Regions from separate parts of the Streptomyces sp. RK62 genome, predicted to be linked through region 1. Evidence: riboswitches for the same ligand, from Rfam matches in the RefSeq annotation. Region 1 holds a riboswitch; the other holds the start of a gene.
What was found. Region 1 has a riboswitch for cyclic di-AMP ahead of KBY32_RS33350 (C40 family peptidase). Riboswitches for the same ligand answer to the same signal wherever they lie in the genome.

Region 2: it holds a riboswitch for cyclic di-AMP, as region 1 does, so the genes downstream of both, KBY32_RS10290 (transglycosylase SLT domain-containing protein) here and KBY32_RS33350 (C40 family peptidase) in region 1, are expected to answer to the same signal.

Annotation. Positions count from the first base shown of each region.
Region 1 covers NZ_JAGPYD010000025.1:12,003-19,089, forward strand. Annotated here, with positions in the region: gene bioB (biotin synthase BioB) at 1-634, opposite strand, end outside; gene KBY32_RS33330 (8-amino-7-oxononanoate synthase) at 781-1,908, shown strand; gene KBY32_RS33335 (DUF397 domain-containing protein) at 1,963-2,190, opposite strand; gene KBY32_RS33340 (helix-turn-helix transcriptional regulator) at 2,200-3,066, opposite strand; partial or broken gene KBY32_RS33345 (ATP-binding protein) at 3,280-3,735, shown strand; gene KBY32_RS33350 (C40 family peptidase) at 3,848-4,321, opposite strand; cyclic di-AMP (ydaO/yuaA leader) riboswitch at 4,325-4,535, opposite strand; gene KBY32_RS33355 (ABC transporter permease) at 5,142-6,158, opposite strand; gene KBY32_RS33360 (TetR/AcrR family transcriptional regulator) at 6,267-6,914, shown strand; gene KBY32_RS33365 (urease subunit gamma) at 7,029-7,087, shown strand, end outside.
Region 2 covers NZ_JAGPYD010000004.1:312,336-319,422, reverse strand. Annotated here, with positions in the region: gene fahA (fumarylacetoacetase) at 81-1,301, opposite strand; gene KBY32_RS10295 (HAD family hydrolase) at 1,669-2,499, shown strand; gene KBY32_RS10290 (transglycosylase SLT domain-containing protein) at 2,564-3,298, opposite strand; cyclic di-AMP (ydaO/yuaA leader) riboswitch at 3,306-3,482, opposite strand; gene KBY32_RS10285 (polyprenyl synthetase family protein) at 4,235-5,245, shown strand; gene KBY32_RS10280 (outer membrane lipoprotein carrier protein LolA) at 5,536-6,807, shown strand; gene KBY32_RS10275 (flavodoxin family protein) at 6,877-7,087, opposite strand, start outside.

The DNA of each region.
Region 1 (7,087 bases):
TCTCGCCCATGCCCGCGATCAGCCCGGAGCAGGCGGACAGACCGGCCGCGTGCGCCTTGTTCACGGTGTCCACCCGATCGGCGTACGTGTGGGTGGTCGTGATCTCCCCGTACGTGGACTCCGAGGTGTTCAGGTTGTGGTTGTAGGCGTCCGCGCCGGCCTCGCGCAGCCGCTCCGCCTGCCCGTCCGAGAGCAGCCCGAGACAGGCGCACACCTCGACGCCCTCGTTGCCGTCCTTGATGGCCTTGATGGTCTCCGAGACCCGGTCCACGTCCCGGTCGGTCGGGCCGCGCCCGGACGCCACGAGACACACCCGCTTGGCGCCACCCGCCAACCCGGCGGCCGCGGCCTGCGAGGCCTCGTCCGGCTTCAGCCAGGTGTACTTGAGGATCCCGGCGGTGGAGCCGAGCCGCTGCGAACAGTAGGAGCAGTCCTCCGGGCACAGGCCCGACTTGAGGTTGACGAGATAGTTCAGCTTCACCCGCCGGCCGAACCACTTCCGGCGCACCTTGCCGGCCGCGGCCACCACGTCGAGCAGGTCGTCGTCGGAAGTGGCGAGTACGGCGAGCGCTTCCTCGCGGGTCGGCAGTTCGCGCCGAAGCCCCTTGTCCACCAGCGTGTTCAGCAGGTCCATGGGAGCTGATCCTGACGTACGGAGGGGGCCGGAGCCAAGGTGAGTTTGCACAACCCTGTCGATTCGATGTGTGGGTATTGCCACACCGTGGGCGGCGGTCCCGGCCGCTAGTGTCTGTGCACTGCCTACAAAAGCCCGGAGGAGCCATGGCGTTCGGCTGGATCGACGGACAGGCGGACCAGCGCCGCCGCGCCGGACTGGTACGGACCCTGCGGCCCCGCCCCGCCGACTCCCCGCTCCTCGACCTCGCGAGCAACGACTACCTGGGCCTGGCCCGGCACCCCGAGGTCGTCGAGGGCGCCGCGCGCGCCGCGCGCACCTGGGGCGGCGGCGCGACCGGCTCCCGGCTCGTCACCGGCACGACGGAACTGCACACGGAGCTGGAGCACGAGCTGGCCCGCTTCTGCGGCTTCGAGGCGGCCCTCGTCTTCTCCTCCGGCTACGCGGCCAACCTCGGCGCGGTCACCGCGCTCGCGCCGCACGGCTCACTGATCGTGTCGGACGCGGGCAACCACGCCTCGCTCATCGACGGCTGCCGGCTGTCCCGGGGCAGCACGCAGGTCGCCGCCCACGCCGACCCGGACGCCGTCCGCAAGGCGCTGCGCACGCACGACGGCCGCGCCGTGGTCGTCTCCGACACCGTCTTCTCGGTCGACGGCGACGCCGCCCCGCTGGCCGCCTACGCCGATGTGTGCCGGGAGCACGGCGCCGGGCTGGTCGTGGACGACGCGCACGGTCTCGGGGTCCTCGGCGACGGAGGCCGGGGCGCCCCGTACGCGGCGGGGCTCGCGGGCGCGCCGGACGTCGTCGCGACCGTCACGCTCTCCAAGTCGCTCGGCAGCCAGGGCGGTGCCGTGCTGGGCCCCGCCCGGGTGATCGACCATCTGGTCAACGCGGCGCGGACGTTCATCTTCGACACCGGTCTCGCCCCGGCGGCGGCGGGCGCGGCCCTGGCGGCGCTGCGGCTGCTGGACCGGGAGCCCGAACGGGCCGCGCGGGCGCGGGCGGTGGCGGGCGAGCTGCACACCCGGCTGACGGCCGCGGGTCTGGAAGCGGTGCGTCCGGACGCCGCGGTCGTCTCCGTGCGGGCGCCGTCCCCGGAGGGGGCCGTGCGGTGGGCCGCCGAGTGCCGTGCGGCGGGTCTCGCCGTGGGCTGCTTCCGTCCGCCTTCCGTGCCTGACGGCGTCTCACGGCTGCGGCTGACCGCCCGCGCGGACCTCTCCGAGGGGCAGATCGAACGCGCTGTACAGGTCATCGGTACGACACGACCATGAGTCGGCGTGACACGGCCGGGCGGAACCGGGACGGGCAGAAACGATCAGAAACGGTCAGGACTGGAGTGCGGCCGTGAAGCCCGCCCAGCTCTCGGGGGAGAAGAGCAGCGCGGGGCCGGCCGGATCCTTGGAGTCGCGCACGGCCAGCAGGCCGGTCCAGGGGCCCGCGTGCGGCCGGGCCGTCTCGACACAGTTGTTCGCCCCGGTGCTGTAGCTGCTGCGCAGCCACCGTGCGTCCGGGAGTTCGGTGCTCGACCTGAGGTTCCGAGGCAGTGCGGTCATGGTGCCTCCTTACGCGCCGCCACCTATCGCGGCGATGTGATCCAGCGATTCCTCGGGCGAAAGGGCGTGGAGCCGAAGGGTGTCGAAGGCCTCCGTGTAGGCCTGGAGGTCTTCTTTCCGTTCGAGATAGAGGCTACTCGTCAAGTGGTCGAGAACAACCACATCCAGATCAGAAGTGCTCGAAAATGAGAAGATAACGAAAGGCCCGGTGACGCCGACATGCTCACCGGCCGTGAACGGCAGCACCTGCAGGGTGACTTGGGGCAGCCGCGCCGCCTCCACCAGCCGCTCCAGTTGCCGCCGCATCACCTCGGGACCGCCGACCTCCCGGCGCAGCACCGCCTCGTCCAGCACCGCGCTGAACCGCAGCGGCGGATCGGCCCGCAGCACCTCCTGCCTGGCCAGCCGCACCGCGACCAGCGCGTCGATCCGGTCGTCGGTGCCGTCGTCCGTCCCGCCCGTCGCCGCCCGGGTCACCGCCCGCGCGTACTCGGGCGTCTGCAACAGGCCGGGCACCACGGACGTCTCCAGCGTGCGCATCGCGCTCGCCTGGGACTCCAGACTGATGAAATCCCGGTACGCCGGCGGCAGGACGCCCCGGTAGGCGTGCCACCAGTGGTGCCGCCCGGCGGCGTCGGAGCCGGCCAGCGCCAGCAGCACCTCCCGCAGCCGCGCGTCCCGGACACCGTAGGCGTCGAGCAGCAAGCGCACATCGGCCGGTTTCACCCCGCTGGCACCGGTCTCGATACGGCTCACCTTGGACTGGTGCCAGCCCACCAGGCGGGCCGCCTCCCCACTGGTGAGCCCGGTCCCGGTGCGTAACGCACGCAGTTCCGCGCCCAGTTTCCGGCGGCGTACCGCCGGGCCGTGCTGCATGGGCAACTCCTTACTCCGACCGGGCCGCCCAAATACGGTCTGCCGTCGCAGAGTTCACCGCTTCGAGCGACAGATATATGCATATCTTGGCGGATCGCCACCCGTGACCGCCGCGGTGATGGCAGTCTGGCGGCGAAGCACCAGTCCGGGACCGTACTCGAACCCTCCGCTCCGTGTCGGACTGCGGTCCCGTGGGAAAGGGACGACGTCGCCATGGCAGACCATCTGGAAGCATCCGTCACTCTGCCGAGCGATCCCGCCTCGGTCTCCGCGGCCCGGTCCTATGTGGTCACCACACTCGCCGAGTGGGGACTGCCGTCGGACACGGACACGGCGGACACCATCCGGCTCATCGTCTCCGAACTCACCACCAACGCGGTACAGCACACCCTCGGGCAGTCGCCCACCTTCACGGTGGACCTCGAGCTCGACCGTGACGAGCAGCTGCGCATCGGGGTGACCGACAGTCATCCCCGGTTCCCCAAACGGCTTCCGGCCGCCGTCCAGCAGGACAACGGCCGGGGCATGGTGATCATTCGCTGGCTGACCGCCGAGTGCGGCGGCCGGCTCCGGGTGTGGCCGACCCGTGAGGGCGGCAAGACGGTCTCCATCGAGCTGCCGTGGACCGTACCGGCCTCGCCGGTCACGGTCGCGACGCCGCAGGACCCCCCCTCACAGCCCCGCGGGGCGCCCCACCGGGCGCCCCGCGGCCCGCTCCGCCCCCGTCGGCCCCGGGAGGGTGCCGGCGGGGGTGGGGGCGCCGTCGGCGCCCCCACGAGGGTCACTTGACCCGGCCGTACCAGACGCTCCTGGTCCAGATCTTCTGCAGCCGGACCACGTCACCGCTCTTGGGGGAGTGCCAGATCTTGCCCTTACCCGCGTAGATGCCCACGTGGTAGACGTACGACCCCGAGTGGAAGAACACCAGGTCCCCCGCCTTGCGGTTCGAGGCGGAGATGTGGCGGGTCTTGTTGTACTGCTGGGCCGCCGTGCGGGGCAGCTTCTTGCCGGCCTTCTTGAACGAGTACAGCGTGAGCCCGGAGCAGTCGAACCGGTTCGGCCCCGTGGCGCCCCACTTGTACGGGGAGCCCTTCTTCGAGGCCGCGATCTGAAGTGCCTTCGTCGCCGGTGTGGCGGCCTCCGCCTCCGAGGCGAGACCGGGCGTCACGATCGAGCCGCCCACCGCGGCGAGAGTGAGGGCCGAGGCCGTACCGGCCCTGGCCATGAGCGACGGGACACGATTGAGCGCAGTCATGCGCAACCCTTCGTCAGCCGCCTGTGAAGGATGACCTGTCGGATTCGGGCTGGCGAAGTTGCCCGGCCGCAATGTCGCGGCTTCACCCCAAGGGTTGCTCGGTTCGAACGAACGTCCGTACCGGCGACCCGTCTTGCTCGGGTCCTCCACTCCTGCCGATCCACTCCTGTCGACCGGTCATCCGGGCGGCGGCAGGACTCGGCGTCCGCCCGGATCGCCCCGCCGCTGCGGCGGGGTCTTGTCGTCAGTCAGGGATCTTGGCGCACGGAAGAACGAAAATCCCAACGGAACCGGGGATTTGTGGTGTTACTCACCACTCACCCGTTCGGGTGGACGCTACTGCGTTCGAGGACGGCGACGGATACCCGATGAGCCCCGGACCAGCGGCGGAAGGCTCAACCCGGGCTGCGCGTCCCGTCCCTGACGCAAGCCGTTCGAGCGCGTGGACGGAGTGCGGAATACGCCGATGGGGGGTACGCCATTCGGTCCGTTTCGGCGTGTCGGCGGACGTTCGGAGCCGGGCGGCGTGTCCCGGACGCGGCTGTGGCGCCGTCAACTGTCGGAGCGCGGCACCGGCGTGGCACGAGCCGCGCGGCGCCGCCCGTCCGGGACGCGCGGCGCACGCTCCAGCGCCCGTGCGCACGGTCCCGTCCCGCCCGACGGCGCGTCAGCGCCGGCGCGCCCCCCGGGTGACGGCCGATCAACTCGTCCGCCGGAACCGGGACGTACGGCCGTTCGCGTGGTCACGCCGCGGGAAACGCCGAGGCCGTGCGCCCCCGTCCGCTACAGCGGGGGCGCACGGCCGGTTCGCGGGGCCGGGTCAGGCGGCGGTGGCCGGTTCCCGGGCGGGGGCCGGCTCCGGGCTGGTGGCGTCGGCCTTCAGACGGGCTCCGAGGAGGACCGCGCCGAGGCCGAGGGCGGCCCACCAGGTCAGGGTGAGGGCGGGGCCGACCGCCGCGGCGCCGTCGAAGAAGGACACCGACCGGAGCAGGGTCGTGCCCGCGCCCGGCGGCAGCCACTGGCCGATCGTGCCGACCGGCTCCGGCAGCATCTGGGGCGCCGACGCCGCCCCGGAGAACGGGTTGCCGATCAGCATGACGGTGGCGGCCATCAAGCCGATGCCCGCCGGGCCGAGGAGGGCGGCGAGCCCGGCGACGGCGGCGCTCACGGCGAGGGCCATCAGCGCGAACACCCCGGCCTCCGCCCACCAGTCACCGGTGATCACGCCCAGCCAGCTGTGCGCCAGCGCGGCGGCGATCAGGCCGATCAGGGCGGCCACGCCCACGAGAGCGCCCGCGGCGCCCGGACCGCGCAGCCCCAGCAGGGTGACGGCGGCCCCCGCCGCCAGGCCGGCGAGGGCGAGCGGCAGCACGCTGGAGTTCAGGGCCGCGCCGCGCGGGTCCTTCTCGGGCGCGGGCACCACGTCGACGGTCTCCACCTGCGTCCCCTCGGCGGCCGCCTGTCCGGCCACCGCCTGCTGCAGCAGCTGGGCCACGGCCGGGCTCGCGGCGGACGCGGTCAGCAGCTTCGGCCCCTGGGGCGTCACCACGACCGCGCCGTACACGTCCCGGTCCTCGATGGCCTCGCGGGCGGCCGGCTCGTCGGCGTAGCGGTGCACGTCGAACGCGCCGTCGTGGGCGGACAGCTGCCGCTCCACCTGCGTCACGGCCGCGGCGGGCCCCGCCACGCCGAGCGGGAGGTCGCGCGGCGCGGTGCGGGCGGCCGGCCAGGCGAACGCCCACAGCGCGAGGGCGGCCAGTACGGGGACGAGCACGACCACCGCGACCAGGCGCCGGGGTGCGGGCTTCCTGGGCGGTGTGGCGGACGGCGAGGACATGGGATCTCCCGTGATCTCAAAAAGAAGGATCGTTCGTTTTTGGTGATCCCACCGTGCTCCCCGATGTCGGCGCTTGTCAAGAAGGAATGTTCGTTTTAGCTTGAGGACATGGCCCGCGTATCCCAGGAACACCTCGACGCACGCCGCCGCCAGATCCTCGACGGCGCCGCCCTCTGCTTCGCCCGCAACGGCTTCCACGCCACCTCGATGCAGGACGTGCTCAAGGAGGCCGACCTCTCGGCGGGGGCCGTCTACCGCTACTTCAAGGGCAAGGAGGAGCTGATCGGCGCGATCGTCGCCGAGGTGCTCGGCTCGGTCCGCGCGGCGTTCGAGGAGGCCGCCCGGCAGAGCCCGCCCCCACCGCCGGACGAGCTCGTCGCCTATGTCCTCGGCCACACCCTCGCCGCCCGCGAGTCCCTGGTCGTCGACGGCAGGCCCGCCTTCCCCCGGCTCGTCGTCCAGGTGTGGACGGAGACCCTGCGCAACGACGAACTCGCCGCCATCCTGCGCGAGGGCTACGGCTCGGTGCGCGCCGCCTGGGCCCGGATCGTCGAGGGCTACCAGGAGGCCGGGCTGATGCGGAAGGACGTGGACCCGGACCATGTCGCCCGCACGATGATCGCCTCCGTGCTCGGCTTCATCGCCCAGCAGTCCCTGTTCGGGCCCGCGCCCGTGGACGTCCTGCAGCAGGGTCTGCGCGCCCTGATGAGCATGCGGTACGACGACGCCGCCCCCTCCGGCCCCGCGCGGGGTTAACGCGCCCGAAACGCGGTCCAACTAGCCTGCCGACCCACGTCGTCGGGCCCCCGCCCGAGGGCGTCGGCAACCGGACCCCGCAGGTCCGGAGCGAGGACTGTGAGGTGGGACGCCGTGCAACTGACCCCGCACGAGCAGGAGAGGCTGCTCATCCATGTGGCGGCCGACGTCGC
Region 2 (7,087 bases), on a different contig from region 1:
GGGAGTCAGCGGGAAAGAGCCGACGGAGCCACGGTCGTGACCGACTCGACAGGCTCACCCGCTCACTCGGTGACCGTGCCTCAGCCGGCCACGATCCGGCCGGTGACCTCGCCCAGGCCCACCCGCACGCCACCCGGCCCGGGCGCCCACGCCGACAGGGTGACCACATCGCCGTCCTCGAGGAACGTCCGCTTGCCGTCCGGGAGTTCCAGCGGGTCGCGGCCGTTCCAGGTCAGCTCCAGGAGGGAGCCGCGCTCGCGCTCCGTGGGGCCGCTGACCGTGCCGGAGCCGTACAGGTCACCGGTGCGCAGGGAGGCGCCGTTCACCGTCATATGGGCGAGTTGCTGGGCGCCCGTCCAGTACATGGTGGAGAAGGGGGGCTCGGAGATCACATGGCCGTTGACGGTCACGGTGATCCGCAGGTCGTAGCCGCCGGGCTCGGCCTCGTCGCCGGAGTCGTCGAGGTACGGCAGCAGGGGGTGCGTGCGCTCGGGCGGTGCCGTCCTGGCCTCGTCCAGGGCGTCCAGCGGGGTGATCCAGGCCGACACCGACGTGGCGAAGGACTTGCCGAGGAACGGGCCCAGGGGGACGTACTCCCACGCCTGGATGTCGCGTGCCGACCAGTCGTTGAGCAGGCACAGACCGAAGACGTGCTCACGGAAGTCGCGGAGCGGCACCGGGGTGCCCATCGCGGACGGCTTGCCCACGACGAAGCCCACCTCGGCCTCGATGTCCAGACGGACGGACGGGCCGAAGACCGGCGCCGGGTCGCTGGGGGCCTTGCGCTGACCGGAAGGGCGGACGACGTCCGTGCCGGAGACGACCACCGTGCCGGAGCGACCGTGATAGCCGATCGGCAGATGCTTCCAGTTGGGGGTGAGGGAGTCCTCGGCGTCCGGGCGGAAGATCTGGCCGACGTTCCGGGCGTGGTTCTCGGAGGCGTAGAAGTCGACGTAGTCCGCGACGTCGAACGGAAGGTGCAGCGTCACGGAGGAGAGCGGGTGGAACAGGTCCGCGACCACCTCCTGGTGCGCCGGCACCGTCACCCAGGCGGTCAGCGCCCGCCGGACGTCCGACCAGGTGGTGCGGCCCGCGGCGAGCAGCGGGTTCAGCGACTCCTGGGCGAGCAGCGGGGCGTACGGCGAGCCGAGGGCCTGGGCCGCGCGGCCCGCGTCGAGGACGTGGTCGCCGAGCCGGACGCCCACCCGGCGCGCGGAGTCCGTGCCCGGGAGGGAGAAGACGCCGTACGGCAGGTTGTGCGCGCCGAAGGGGTCGCCCTCGGGGAGATCGAAGGGGGGCATGGGGTGCTGCCTCACTCTCATACGCTCCGTAAGCCATGTGGTCGGGCCCACGTTACGGGTGAGGTGGCTGTCTTGGGCAGGGTGAATATGCCGGGGACGCCGGGGAGGGCGATCGGCTCCGTCCCAGGTCGCCGGGGCCGGCCGTGGTGTCGCACGCGTGGTCACAAAGGAAACGGCCCCAACTCGCCCCACCGTAACGCCGACAGGAAGTTCGGAAAGATCTCGTGGGGGCGAAATCGCCATAAACGGGCGTTGGTTGTGCGCGCATGGACACAACTGGGACCGGAACGAGTGTCAACTCATGTGAACCGAGCAGCCGTCCGGTTCAGGTCGAGTCGATGGGCCTTCCTGTCCGTATTCTCTGATCATGGCCGCACCGATCGCATATTCACTCATCGCCACTGACCTGGACGGGACCCTTCTCCGAGGTGACGACACGCTCTCCGACCGGTCCCTCGCGGCCCTCGCGCAGGCGGCGGTGGCCGGTGCCCAGCACCTGGTGGTGACGGGACGCCCGGCGCCCAGGGTGCGGCCCCTCCTGGATTTGCTGGGCAGCAGGGGACTGGCGGTGTGCGGGCAGGGCGCGCAGCTCTACGACGTCGGCCGGAACCGTCTGCTGTGGTCCATCACCCTGGAGCGGGACCTGGCGGAGACCGCGCTCGGCAAGATCGAGGCCGAGGTCGGGCAGGTGTACGCGGCGGTCGACCAGGACGGCGTCGACGGGCTCACGCTCATCGAACCGGGGTATCTGATGCCGCACCCCACCCTGCCGGCCGTGCGGGTGCGGCACCGCGACGACCTGTGGTGCGAGCCGATCAGCAAGGTGCTGCTGCGCCACCCGACGCTGAGCGACGACGAGTTGGCGGCGACGGCCCGCGCGGTGGTGGGTTCGCTGGCGACGGTCACCATGTCGGGGCCGGGCACCGTCGAACTCCAGCCATGCGGCATCACCAAGGCGACCGGCCTCGCGCTCGCCGCCGAGCACCTCGGTCTGGGCCCGCACGAGACGATCGCCTTCGGGGACATGCCCAACGACATCCCCATGTTCGACTGGGCGGCCCACGGGGTGGCGATGGCCAACGCGCACCCGGAGCTCAAGGCGGTCGCGGACGAGATCACCTTGTCCAACGAGGACGACGGCATCGCCGTCGTCCTCGAGAGACTGTTCGCCTGCAGCCTGGCCGAGTTCCCCTACTAGACCTGTCGGACAGGGGAGGCGCCCGGCGGAACGTGGGGCCGGAACGCGGGCCGGAACGTGGGGCCTAGTAGGGGCCGTTCACGTTGTCGATCGAGCCGTAGCGCGCGGCCGCGTAGTTGCACGCGGCCGTGATGTTCGCGACCGGGTCGAACGGGTCGTACGCGGTGCCCGCCACGTGGTACGTCGCGAAGGTCGGGTCGATGACCTGGAGCAGGCCCTTGGACGGGGTGCCCGCGACGGCGTTGGAGTCCCAGTTGTTGATGGCGGCCGGGTTGCCCGAGGACTCCCGCATGATGTTGCGGTGGATGCCCTCGTAGCTTCCGGGGATCCCCTTCTGCGCCATGATGTCCAGCGCCTCGCGGATCCAGCCGTCGAGGTTGTTCGCGTAGGTCTTCGCGGAGGCCTGGGTGGCCTGGGCGACGGCGGACTTCTTGACGGGGGCGGACGCGGTGTTCGCCTTCGCCGGCGTGGCCTTCTTCGTGGCGCGGACCTTCAGGTCGACACCCGGGTGGATCAGCCGCGGGTTGTCGCCGATGGCCTTGCGGTTGTCCTTGTAGAGCTGACGCCAGCCGCCCTGGGCGTCGTAGCGGTCGGCGATCCCGTAGAGGGTGTCGCCCTTCTTGGTGGTGTAGCTGACCGAGCCGGTCTTGGCCACGGTGGAGACCTTGGCGGGCTCGGCGGCGCTCGCGGTGGTGGCGCCCAGCAGGGGGAGCGCGAGGGCGGCGGTACCGGTGCCGGCGGCGATGACGCGGCGGGCGAGCGGGCTGGTACGGGTGCGGCGGTGCTTGCCTCGGGACATGGCGCTGTTCGTTCCTCTCCGGCGCCTGCGAGGTGAGCTGTCGGGTTCGGGCGGGAGATGCCCGGTCGTGCCGTCGTGCGACGACGCGACTTCACCCCTAGCCGGACCGGGCCGCCATCAAGGCGTCCGATACGGCGACTTACCTGGGTCCCCCGCTCCTGCCGTGCGTGAGTGCGTAGGTGGATGACTCGGGCGGCGGCAGGATTCGGCGTCCGCCCGACAGAGCGGGAACGTATGCGAGAGCACATGTCGGGAACAAGTGCCGCAGACACCTGACGTGCTAGTTGACCATGGTCTGGGGTGTATGGGGTACTTGATCCTTTGCGGTTGCCAACGCTCAACTCGCTTTTGCCGTAAGGCGACGAAGGGCTCCGGCGGGAAGGGGTGAGGGGCGGTGCCGCGTGACCCAACTCACGGCGATCACAACAACGGCAAATCGGGCAATGGCTCCAACTCCCCGTTTATTGCCTGCCCGTCGGACGGGTGTCGCCAGCTCGCCTATCTGTCCCTTGAGTTCGGAAAGTCCGTTTTGTGGACGCGTCGGGGAACCTCGCATGCCGTGCGCGTCGTTGAGTGGGTGTCGGGCGCGGGGGTGTGCGGGTGCCGAGTGGCCGGACAGGTGGAGGTGGCGGAGAGGGCGTCTCCGGGGCGGGCCGGGGTAGACGGGCTGCCGTAGGGAGCGGGTCCGTGATCGGCGATACGGAGTGGCGGGTGCCGGTGCGACTACACACAGTGACATGCCGATAAATCGATGAATCTCCACCCTTATCAGGTGATCGAAAAACATACCGACCGTGAACCGATGTCGCCCGTGGTGGACGGGTGGGCGGCATCGGTGATCGAAACGTGACCGGATACGCTGACTTGAGTGATGGCAGCGACCTATCGACAAACCGTGTAACCAGCCGAAAGACACCAGCAGACAGGAGACCCCTCGTGACCGTCGTCGGGCCGTTCGGGCTGAGCGTGCGGGACCAGGCTCTGGAAGCCGATGTCCAGGCCGGATTGGCGGCTGTCGAGGAGGGACTGCTCGAAGCCACCAAGAGTGAGGTCCCCTTCATCACCGAGGCCGCCCAGCACCTGGTGCGGGCGGGCGGGAAGCGCTTCAGGCCGCTGCTGGTGATGCTCGCCGCGCGCTTCGGGGACCCGTATGCCCCGGGGATCGTGCCGTCGGCCGTGGTGGTGGAGCTGACGCATCTGGCGACGCTGTACCACGACGACGTGATGGACGAGGCCGAGGTCCGGCGTGGGGTGGACAGCGCGAACACCCGCTGGGGGAACTCCGTCGCCGTCCTGACCGGCGACTTCCTCTTCGCGCGCGCCTCGCACATCCTGGCCGACCTCGGGCCGGAGGCGGTGCGGGTGCAGGCCGAGGCGTTCGAGCGGCTGGTCACCGGGCAGATCCTGGAGACGGCCGGGCCGCAGGACGGCCGGGACCCCGTGGAGCACTACCTCGACGTGCTGAGCGGCAAGACCGGCTCGCTGGTCGCGGTGTCCTGCCGCTTCGGGGCGATGATGTCGGGCGCCGACGAGACCATGGTCGACGTGCTCACGCAGTACGGCGAGCGGCTCGGGGTCGCCTTCCAGCTGGCGGACGACGTCCTGGACATCGCGAGCGACTCCCACGAGTCCGGCAAGACGCCCGGCACCGATCTGCGCGAGGGCATCCCGACGCTGCCGGTGCTGCGGCTGCGCGAGCGCGCGGAGCGCCTGGGCCTGCCGGAGGACATCGCCCTGTGCGAGCTGCTGGACTCCGATCTCAGTGACGACGACCGGCTCGCGGAGGCGCTGGCCGCCCTGCGGGAGCACCCGGCGCTGGAGCAGGCGCGCCGGGACACCGTCCGCTACGCGGAGGACGCGCGTGCCGCGCTGGCGCCGCTGCCGGAGAACGACGCGAAGGCCGCGCTGATGGAGCTGTGCGACGCCGTGGTGCACCGCGCCGGCTGAGGCGCTCGGCCCTCCACCCCGCCGCACCCTTCGCAACGTCCACCCCTCGACCCCTACGGGTCGGGGGACGTCCACCCCTCCGGCGTCATACCGCAGGTGTACGCGGAGTTGGCTCCGCAGGTTGACGAAACTCCCTGCCCGATTTGGTCAGATGGACATCACGGAAACCCCAGTCCTCACCGGTTCGGGTGAGAATGGCGGCCTCAGGGGTGGACGGATGCCGGGTCGGGAGACCCACGGGCGCGAAGACGGAACGGACGGCCGCCGCCGACGACGGAGGTAGGGCACACATGGCACCGTACGAAGTCGACGACAGTACGACCGCGGGGGAGGGCGACGACTCGCGTGCGGGCCGGCGCAGGGCCGCACGGTACGTCGTCCCGGTCACGGTGGTGGGGATCGCCGCGGCGACGATCGGGCTCGTCCCGGCGCTCGCCGACGCCGGGGACCCGGACCTGCCGGAGATCACCGCGCAGCAACTGATCGAGAAGATCGCCGAGTCGGACGTCCAGCAGCTGTCCGGCACCTTCAAGATCACGACGGATCTGGGGCTGCCCGACCTCGGCGGCCTGGAGTCGAGCCTCACCTCGGGCATCACGGGATCGGGATCGGGCGACGGTTCGTCCGCCGACCCGTCGGCCAGGCTGACCGAGCTGGCCTCCGGCACGCACACGCTGCGCGTCGCCGTCGACGGCGAGGACCGGCAGAAGCTGTCCCTGGTGGACGGCGGCTCCGAGTACAGCCTCATCCACAACGGCAAGGACGTCTGGGGCTACGACAGCAAGTCCGACGAGGTCTTCCACGGCACCGCCGACGACGCGGAGCGGAAGGGCGAAGGCAAGGGTGAGGGCAGGCCCGACGAGGGCGCCGCCACCCCCAAGGGGCTCACCGAGGAGGCGCTGAAGGCGGTCGACGACACGACGTCGGTCACCGTCGACGGCACCGCGCACGTCGCCGGCCGGGACGCCTACCGGCTGCTCATCAAGCCGAAGCAGTCGGGCACCACGGTCGGCGCGATCACCGTGGCGGTGGACGCGAAGACCGGGCTGCCGCTGAAGTTCACGCTGACCCCCGCGAGCGGTGGCGCCGCCGTGGTCGACGCCGGCTTCACGCAGGTCAGCTTCGCCAAGCCCGCCGCCTCCACCTTCGACTTCACCCCGCCCAAGGGCGCGAAGGTCACCGAGGAGGGCGAGTCGGCCGGGGGCGAGGCCGACGCCCGCAAGGACTTCGAGAAGGAGCTGGAGAAGGGCTTCGGCTCCAAGGCGCCCGCGCCCGGTCACTCCGGCAAGGGGGCCGAGGGCGGTCCCGAGATCATCGGCGAGGGCTGGAACACGGTGGCGGTCTTCGACACCGGCGGCACCGGCGTTTCGTCGGGGTCCGAGGTCGGCGGCGACCTGGGCGGGTTCCTCGACTCGCTGGGCGACAAGGCCAGCGGGAAGTTCGGCTCGGGCACGGTCTTCTCGACGCGCCTGATCAACGCCCTGATCACCGACGACGGCAAGGTCTACGTCGGCGCGGTCGACAAGGCCACGCTGGTGAAGGCGGCCGACTCGGCCAAGTAGCTCCGCGAAGTGGGACGACTGCGGCCCGGCCCCCCGTGGGTCGGGCCGCAGTCGTACCCGGTGCAGCGGTCAGGCGGCCCGGTCCTCGTACGGGAAGCGCGCGAGCGGCGCGTCCTGGGCGAAGAAGGTCTTCGCCCGGCTCAGCGCCTCCTCATCCCGCAGTACGTCACCGGGCTTGCTGCCGTTGCCGAGCAGCACCCCGCCGAACCGCATCCCCATGTACGCGGCCGAGTTGTTGAGGGTGCCGATCAGCGGATCGGCGACCACCTGCTCGTCGTGG